Linked DNA regions of Flocculibacter collagenilyticus. The protein of the gene in region 3 interacts with the protein of the main gene of each other region in a pairwise test. Links are inferred from orthologs where the notes say so. Each region holds a gene or a part of one and is shown on either strand. Other genes may lie near its edges. The genes, in order: HUU81_RS15265, HUU81_RS03900 and HUU81_RS05855.

Region 1 (3,143 bases), 2.1 Mb from region 3 along the record:
GCCTTTGATGAATTTTTAAACATATAAATAAGCATAAAGGATGAGTGAAGTGAAATAAAGTCGGTTTATGTAACGGAAAGTGTTAATAAGAATGGCGGATTAAATTAATTGAAAACTTGATTTAAATAGTGGAAGTTGGCGCATAACATTAAACTTATACGCCAAAAAGTGAGAATGAACGCTTATTTATTGACCCGTATAATATTTGCACCAAGAGGCTGTAGTTTGTTTTCTATTTTTTCATAACCACGGTCGATATGATAAATACGGTCAACGATCGTGGTGCCTTCAGCAACTAAACCTGCCAACACTAAACTCGCTGATGCGCGCAAATCGGTTGCCATCACTTGAGCACCAGTTAAGCGCTCAGTATCACCACATATAGCGGTATTACCTTCTAGGCGAATATTGGCACCCATACGTTGCAGCTCAGGGACATGCATAAATCGGTTTTCAAATATGGTTTCAGTAATGGTGCCTGTGCCTGCGGCAACAGCATTGAGTGCGGTGAACTGAGCTTGCATATCAGTGGCAAAGCCTGGGTGCGGTGAAGTTTTAATATTCACAGCGGTTAAGCGATTGCTCTGCATTGAAATGCGTATAAAGTCGTTACCCGTTGTGATCACTGCATTAGCTTGCTGAAGCTTTTCGATCACGGCATCGAGTAGATAAGGTGCCGTATGGTTGCAAACAACGTCGCCCCCTGTCATTGCAGCGGCTACTAGAAATGTGCCGGTTTCAATACGGTCTGGTAAAATGCTGTGCTCACACCCGTGCAATTCGGCAACACCTTCAACCACAATAGTGTCGCTACCCGCACCTTTAATTTTGGCGCCCATTTTGATTAGGAAGTTAGCCAGATCGATAATCTCTGGTTCACGGGCGGCATTTTCAATGATTGTTTCGCCATCAGCTAAAACTGCAGCACTTAATAAGTTTTCTGTAGCACCAACGCTCACCATGTCCATTACAATGCGAGCGCCTTTTAATCGTCCTGCAACAGACGCATTAATGTAACCACCTTCCAGCTCTATTTGTGCCCCCATTTTTCGCAGGCCATCAATGTGCAAATTTACAGGGCGTGCCCCGATAGCGCAGCCGCCCGGTAACGAGACATGCGCTTTACCAAAACGAGCTAACATAGGGCCTAATACGAGAATAGAAGCACGCATTTTTTTAACTACTTCGTAGGGGGCTTCTAAACTGGTAATGTTTGCAGCACTGATTTCCATATTACCCGCGTTTCGGTTTACTTTTACACCTAGGTGGTCGAGTAACTCAACAGAAGTGTCAATGTCACGTAGTTCTGGCACATTGCTCAATGAAACAGTGTCAGGTGTTAATAGTGTGGCGATAACAATGGGTAATGCCGCATTTTTAGCGCCGGAAATGGTGACTTCACCATTTAATGAATTACCACCTAAAATTTGAAATTGATTCATGAATGAAGGGATTCCTTAAGAAGGCATAACTAGTTTTTTATCTCTTGCCCATTCATCCGGAGTGTAGGCTTTGATGGATACGGCATGAATTGTTCCATCTTTAATATGCGCCATCAATGGTGCATAGATTAGCTGCTGTTTTTTTACGCGGCTTACACCGTCAAAGCAGTGACCAACAGCGATCACTTCGTAGTGGCTGCCTTCTACTTTTACATATACTTCGTCAAGAGACAGTTCAGTAGTAAGCAATGTTTTTATTTGTTCTGGTTCCATGGAAGTACTCATAATAAATTTGGTTTGTCACCATGATATGGCATTACAAAACTTAATAGGAAAGGGTGGAACTATACAGCCTAGCGCTACAATGTGCTAGGCGTTCTGTGTTAAGTTTTAAACAGCAGTATTGTCTAATAAAGGTAATACATCTGTTACAGTAGCAATATCAACTAGCTGTTGTGGCAGGTGCTGAAATGATATGTTGCAGTTGGCAGCATTTGCAGTTTCAATTAAATGCAATAACCAAGCTACGCCAGCAGTATCAACACTCACGGTGTCGTTCATATTAACAGTAAGAGACTGGCCACTAAAGTTAGACTTTTTTATCGGGTAATGAGCTAAAATACTAGTGCGATTTAGCTCACCCGATATATTCAGAAGATTAGAAGCAGGCTCCCAACGTAAATTCATGCTCATTTATTTGGCGTCTTTTTCTTTTATTTCAATCGGGCGCTTTGCTTTTTCTTTCAGTAAACTTGTTACACTGTCTAACCCTTGTTGCATAATCAGACCACCTAATTCAGCGCGTTTACTGTCTAGCAGTGAAATACCTTCTGCTACCATGTCATAAGCTAACCAGCCTTGGGTTTTAGTTCTACGCACTTTGAAATTAATTTTGATATCAGGCTTGCCTTCATCAATCACTTTAGTGGTGATCATAACGATTTTTTTACCGTCTACAGATTGTTCAGGCTCAAAAATCACCGCTTGATTTTTGTAAAGTGTAAGCACACCTGCATAAGTAGAAACTAAATAATCGCGAAATGCGTGCACGAAGTCTTCGCGCTGTTCGGCTGTGAATTTTCGGAAATTTTTACCCAACACTTTATAAGCCGCGTAGCGGTAATCGACATACGGCAACAATTCTTCCGTAACGACTTTTTTCAGGTGTTCTGGTTGATTTTTGATTACTTGCTGTTCGTTAGCGATACGCTTAAACGTTTTATCTGCGACGCGTTCAATCAGCTTATACGGATTTTCTTCGTTGTTTGCGCTCGCTTGAAAAGATAGCGATAAAATAACTGCAATAATAAAAGTGTGTAGGTATTTCAACATAGTGGTTCCTTATTAGTCATCTGTTCCTTGATTAAATAAAAACTGTCCAATGAGCTCTTCAAGCACAAGCGCTGATTTAGTATCTTCGATATAGTCACCGCCTTTAAGTATTTCAACACTTTCGTCTATAAATCCAGGTTCTAATCCTAAATATTGTTCGCCAAGTAGGCCTGATGTAAGTATAGAGATAGAACTGGTTTCAGAAAAATTATTATAAGATTGAGCAATAGACATGGTCACAACCGGAGAATAATCTTCAGGATCTAACTTAATAGCGGTTACACGGCCTACCACTACACCGCCTACTTTTATTGGCGAGCGAGTTTTTAATCCACCAATATTGTCAAATTTAGCGTATAAATTATATGT
Region 2 (3,083 bases), 440 kb from region 3 along the record:
AGAATAAGCCCTGGGATAAGTGCGCCCGCAAATAGATCTCCCACTGATACCGTTTCCGGAGAAAAAATCCCTTGCTTAAGTTGTGCTTGTTGATATGCACTTGAAAGCACATCACCCAATAACACTAATGCTATTGAGGGCGGAATTATTTGCCCTAATGTGCCCGTAGCTGCTATTACCCCACTCGCATATTGCGGACTGTACCCGCGCTTAAGCATGGTGGGTAACGACATTAATCCCATCGTCACCACCGTTGCCCCAACAATACCTGTACTGGCCGCTAGCAACATACCAACAATGATGACCGCGATACCCAAGCCAGCTGGAGAACGTACAAATAATAATGTCATCGCATCGAGCAGTCGCTCTGCAACCTTAGATTTTTCTAGCATGACCCCCATAAACACAAATAAGGGGACGGCTAGTAAGGTTTGGTTATTCATAATCCCGTATAAACGGCTAGGCAAAGCCTGAAGAAAAACGGCATCAAACACATTGTTTGCTATACCAATGCATGCAAATATTAATGCGGTGCCAGCTAACGATATTGCAACTGGGTAGCCTAATAATAAAACCAAACAAACCACCACAAACATGACAATAGATAAATACTCCATAACCCTCGCCTACTGCTGTTTCTGAAAAAGAAGCGTTGTGTGTTTGATCAATTCAGCAACTGCTTGGATGAGCAGCGTTATCACAAAGCCAATGATGAAACTTTTAAGAATGAAGACAAGAGGCAAGCCACCTGCCTCTTTAGATGACTCCAATAACTGCCACGAAGCTGCTACATATTGCCAACTTATTATGAGTAATGTAATGCAGACAGGTATTAAAAAAAGAGCTGTGCCCAAAATATTAACAATCGCTTGATTCTTTTTTGAAAAACGGCGGTAGAAAATGTCGACCCTTACATGTTCATCATGTTTTAGGGTATATGCTGCGCCTAACATAAATACACACGCGTGTAAGTAGATGATGGATTCCTGCATTGCTATCCATCCCATATTGAAGCCATAGCGCAGTACAACAACGAGCACCATAAGCAACATCATCAGCAATGTCAGCCAAGATAATAGTTTTCCGGTATATTCGGTAAACTGCTCTACCCGAGTGCGTATATTCAAGAGCAATTGTTGCCCCATTCCATCACCTTTTATTCTATTTATTGTGTTAATGGATTTTTGAGAAGGGCTATTGTTATAAAAACATCAAGAAATTAAAAGCATTATCTTGATAAGTTGCAGAGATCAGACAAGCGACTTGTCAGATTGGAGTTTAGGAGTGCGAGCCATCACCGCCTAAGTCGCACATAAAGTTGCAGCAAATATCGCTGCAACTTTATATGACGTTAAACCGTGTTTACGTTTGTAATATGAGTTTTAGTTATATTGACGCTTTAGTGGATCCGCCTAAACACTTCGGTGAATTAGGAGGAAGTTCAGAATAGTATTCAAACCATTCTTGAGGTGTGTAAGTATGTAATGCCAACGCATGTATGTGGTTCGTTAACTCGTCCGCTAAGGCAGAGTTAATTGAGCGATGACGTTGAATTAGGCGCTGCCCTTCAAAACGATCTGTCACTATCACCACTTTAAAGTGGGATTCAGATCCTCTAGGTACATTATGGTTGTTACTCTCATTTATCACTTCCAAGTACTCTGGATCAAACGAGTCGTACAGCTTCCGTTCTATTGAGTTTTTTATCTTCATATTTAATAACTTCTTGTAATGCTGTGCGTATTGGTAAATTTAGCTCAAAGCATTTAGTTTTTCTTTACTTTATTAGCCATCTAGATAGCCAAACAAAACAAAAAATAACTAACCAACTGTCACTATTGCATATATTATTTTTGCATGAATGTTAGTAATTTCTGCGTTTTTATAACAAATAATGATAACAAATTGATTGCTAAGACTTTCTATTTTTTTACCGTGCGAAAAGTAAAATTAATGCGAACATCATTCACATGGCGGCTTTTGTTTATTCGATGCTTCCAATGAGTCTGTAATGAGCCTGCCATAATTAGTAATGAACCTGACGCTAATAAAATTGAGCACATTTCTTTTGACTGCTTATGCTGTAACTCAAAGACTCTTGGCTGCCCTATAGTGACAGAAGCAATGGTTGGCTCATCACCTAACTCTTTTTCGTTATCACTGTGCCACCCCATCGAATCTTGACCATTGCGATATTTATTAATTAAAACACTGTTAAATGACTGCGCTGTAACTGCTTCGATTCGCTGCTTTAACTTTGTCACCTCTGGAGTAAACGATTCTGGCATAAATGTCGTTCCAGAATATTTGTATACAGCGTCTTCATCTCCAAGCCAAGCCTGTAAACGTGGGATCTTCACCGACTTACCGAACATTTTTATACTAGGTTGCTGCCAGTGTATCTTGCTATCGCACTCTTGTGTTAATGCTTCGACTTCAGTCTCAGAGAGAAAGTGCGCATCATATAGCAATATACCATCTTCAACGTGTAATTTTTTTAATGCCATAGATAAATACCCGTACTCTGCTCACTCAACTACGTAAATCTAACAATTTGCACTAGTCAGTAACTGATTAGCATGTAACAATTCTACCACCCTGATTATTCGAGTACATGTCTTAAGTAATGAATACCCACTTTACATTTAATTTTTCACCTGCAAACGCCACTACCCCCGTCAATGTTGAGCTTGAATTACACCGCTTTCCCCAAAATACGACTGATAAGTCATTACAGGCTTGGGACGCAGCAGATGAGTTATTACTTGAGTATGTTTGTGAGCAAATCAGCACGCTAAATATAAAGCATATTGTTGTGTTGAATGATCAGTTCGGCGCAATTACGTGTGTGCTAAATGCATTATTTAAGCATTTACTAATTACTCATATAACAGACTCATACATTGCCCAACAGGCAGCACAACTAAATTTAAATAAAAATGGACTGAACCCAAGTAACATAGTGTGGCAAACCAGCTTAGAAAGCTTGCCTAGTCAATGCGAAATGGTTCTATTAAAAGTTCCTAAGAATAAAGGCTATTTACATAGTCAGCTAGTTAATATTGCTGCACTGAACAATCAAC
Region 3 (2,864 bases):
TGACCACTATCGACTACAAAATGTGTGACAGATTATTTGATGTTCATTATTTGGCTGGATACCGAGTGCGGTTTCAGCAATACCACAAGAACCCCAATATTGAGGCGTATACTCAAAATAATAAAATAAATTACCTGAAAGGTTTTTTTGGTTTACCTCCTTGTGTTTACTTTCAATCCTTAAGATGTCCTAGTCATTACCTAAGTAATTACATTTCGAATAGCGATGCGGTATTACACATTAAGAATAAGCCACACTGCCAAACTGTGCAATAAATAGGCAATTAATAAGCCAGTAAAATATACTATTGATTTTAAAATGTTTTTTTGTGATTTTTCGAAGAAGGCAGTGTTTTTTGTAAAAAAATCAGACGTGTAAATCGAGTGAAATTGTTTAAATTAATGCAATTTAACTACTTTGCCCACTTTTTAGGAACTAAACATTGGTTTTGAACAATTACTTTGGCGCATAATGCACTAAAAGTGACTTCAATGATCTTAATATATTTATATAGCTGGTTATTTATAATGAATGTTGCTTTTTAACTATGTTGTACCGTTAAATTTCTTGACATTATTTGTTAAATTTTAACAGATACAAAAATGCCGCTAATAAAAAGCGGCATTTTTCAATCAAATAAGCCTCTATCTAAAAGGCTCTGATTTTACAATTATAGTGATTCTGAGTGCTCAGAAAGGTACTTAGCTACACCTTCAGAAGATGCGTCCATACCTGCACTGCCTTCTTGCCAGCCAGCTGGACAAACTTCACCGTGCTCTTCATGGAATGCTAATGCGTCTACCATGCGTAGCATTTCATCAATGTTACGACCTAATGGTAAATCGTTAACTACCTGATGACGAACATTACCTTCAGCATCGATAAGGAAAGAGCCACGGAATGCAACGCCTGCTTCTGGGTGCTCAACATCAAATGCTTGGCAAATTTCGTGTTTCACGTCAGCAACTAATGTGTACTTAACTGGGCCAATACCACCTTCGTTTACTGGCGTGTTTCTCCATGCATTGTGCGAGAATTGTGAGTCGATAGACACACCAATTACTTCAACACCACGCTTTTGGAATTCTTCAAAACGCTTATCAAATGCGATTAGCTCTGAAGGACATACAAATGTGAAGTCTAGTGGGTAAAAGAATACTACTGCTTTTTTACCTTTAATTGCTTCATGAAGGTTATAAGAGTCTACAATTTCGCCATTACCTAGAACAGCTGCAGCAGTAAAGTCTGGTGCCTGACGGCCTACTAATACGCCCATTTTTATCTCCATTTTTCTTTATATATAAATAAAAGCCAGAAATTTAGTCACTAAATTTCTGGCTTGCAAAGAAGCTGACAAACTATATATAGCCAGATTTAAAAAAACCAAGCCATTAGTTAGAAAATTAATAATATCTAACAGAAGCTCGCTCAAGAAAAAGACAAGTCTTATTCAGCGTCTGTGTTAGACGCTGCGTTTTTCTCAGCTGACTCTTTAATTAGTGCTTGCAGTTCACCTTTCTGGAACATTTCAACGATAATATCGCACCCGCCAATCAACTCACCGTCAACCCATAGCTGCGGGAATGTTGGCCAATCAGCATAAGCTGGTAGCTCAGCACGGATATCAGGGTTTTGTAAAATGTCTACATAAGCAAACTGCTCGCCACATGACATTAGCGCCTGCGCTGCTTGAGAAGAAAAACCACAACTAGGTAATTTAGGTGAGCCTTTCATGTAAAGTAAAATTGAATTTTCAGCGATCTGCTGCTTAATTTTCTCAATGGTTTCCATTGCAACCCTCAAATAACCGATAAAATAGATATAGGCCATGAACATTACTCAGCAATAGTAAAAAATACAACAAGGTATACCTTGAAAATATTGAAAACGGCCTAATATGGTTTAGGGTATATAACAGTTCAATACTATGAGTACGTTGTATTACTTTACCGTTAATCAGAGTGTATCGCGGCCAAGTTATAAACTTAGGGCGATTTTAGCATCAAACGTATACTAAAGCGATGGCGCTTGATGTTACATCAACATGCTCACAGTATAAAAACCTATCGTTCAAGCATTGAAAAAATATTTACTTGAACGAATACAATGATCGAACATATTTGAATCACTAAATAAAGCCAACGGAGAAACACAATGGCCTTTGAATTACCAGCACTACCATATGACAAGTCAGCGCTTGAGCCACACATCTCAAAAGAGACATTAGAGTACCACTACGGCAAACACCACAATACGTATGTTGTTAAATTAAATGGTTTAATCGAAGGTACTAACTTTGAAGGTAAGTCATTAGAAGACATCGTTCGCTCTTCTGAAGGTGGCGTATTTAATAATGCAGCACAAATTTGGAACCACACTTTTTATTGGCATAGCTTAAGCCCGAATGGCGGCGGCGAACCAACTGGCGCAGTAGCAGATGCTATCAATGCAAAATGGGGTTCATTCGCAGCGTTTAAAGAAGCATTTAACGATAAAGCAGTAAACAACTTTGGTTCTAGCTGGACATGGTTAGTTAAATTAGCTGACGGCTCACTAGATATTGTTAATACTTCTAATGCTGGTACACCATTAACAGAAGATGGTGTAACACCGCTAATGACGGTAGACTTATGGGAACACGCTTACTACATCGATTACCGTAACGTCCGCCCTGACTACTTAAAAGGTTTCTGGTCTTTAATTAACTGGGATTTTGCAAATAAAAACTTTGCAGCATAATTTAAGTTAAACTATTTAAATAATAAAAACGCTCTATCAATTAGAGCGTTTTTTTATTCTTAGCACTCACCACACACTACATTATTTAAAAACAGGTATTTGTGATATGTCCATTGTTACTAGTC

The links.
Region 1: the proteins of HUU81_RS05855 (region 3) and HUU81_RS15265 interact in binary tests that used the Escherichia coli proteins (3 or more experiments, as listed by UniProt). The link is inferred for Flocculibacter collagenilyticus from one-to-one orthologs.
Region 2: the proteins of HUU81_RS05855 (region 3) and HUU81_RS03900 interact in binary tests that used the Escherichia coli proteins (3 or more experiments, as listed by UniProt). The link is inferred for Flocculibacter collagenilyticus from one-to-one orthologs.

What each region holds. Positions count from the first base shown.
Region 1 is NZ_CP059888.1:3,435,244-3,438,386, reverse strand. The notes cover bases 87-3,065. They hold HUU81_RS15265 (BolA family protein), read right to left. Parts: upstream 1,716-3,065; coding sequence 1,458-1,715; downstream 87-1,457. Other genes in these bases: mlaD (outer membrane lipid asymmetry maintenance protein MlaD), read right to left, coding at 2,787-3,065; HUU81_RS15255 (MlaC/ttg2D family ABC transporter substrate-binding protein), read right to left, coding at 2,136-2,774; HUU81_RS15260 (STAS domain-containing protein), read right to left, coding at 1,833-2,135; murA (UDP-N-acetylglucosamine 1-carboxyvinyltransferase), read right to left, coding at 183-1,442. In the rest of the region: more of mlaD, read right to left, coding at 3,066-3,143. UniProt on the Escherichia coli protein: Involved in cell resistance against acid stress.
Region 2 is NZ_CP059888.1:889,686-892,768, reverse strand. The notes cover bases 51-2,969. They hold HUU81_RS03900 (BolA family protein), read right to left. Parts: upstream 1,714-2,969; coding sequence 1,387-1,713; downstream 51-1,386. Other genes in these bases: HUU81_RS03890 (methyltransferase), read left to right, coding at 2,627-2,969; HUU81_RS03895 (alpha-ketoglutarate-dependent dioxygenase AlkB family protein), read right to left, coding at 1,923-2,507; HUU81_RS03905 (TRAP transporter small permease subunit), read right to left, coding at 627-1,145; HUU81_RS03910 (TRAP transporter large permease), read right to left, coding at 51-617. In the rest of the region: more of HUU81_RS03910, read right to left, coding at 1-50; more of HUU81_RS03890, read left to right, coding at 2,970-3,083. UniProt on the Escherichia coli protein: Transcriptional regulator that plays an important role in general stress response. Has many effects on cell morphology, cell growth and cell division. Acts by regulating the transcription of many genes, including dacA (PBP-5), dacC (PBP-6), ampC and mreB.
Region 3 is NZ_CP059888.1:1,333,457-1,336,320, reverse strand. What follows is about bases 120-2,819. They hold HUU81_RS05855 (Grx4 family monothiol glutaredoxin), read right to left. Parts: upstream 1,792-2,819; coding sequence 1,447-1,791; downstream 120-1,446. Other genes in these bases: sodB (superoxide dismutase [Fe]), read left to right, coding at 2,155-2,739; HUU81_RS05860 (peroxiredoxin), read right to left, coding at 671-1,276. Outside these bases: citrulline utilization hydrolase CtlX, read left to right, coding at 2,846-2,864. UniProt on the Escherichia coli protein: Monothiol glutaredoxin involved in the biogenesis of iron-sulfur clusters.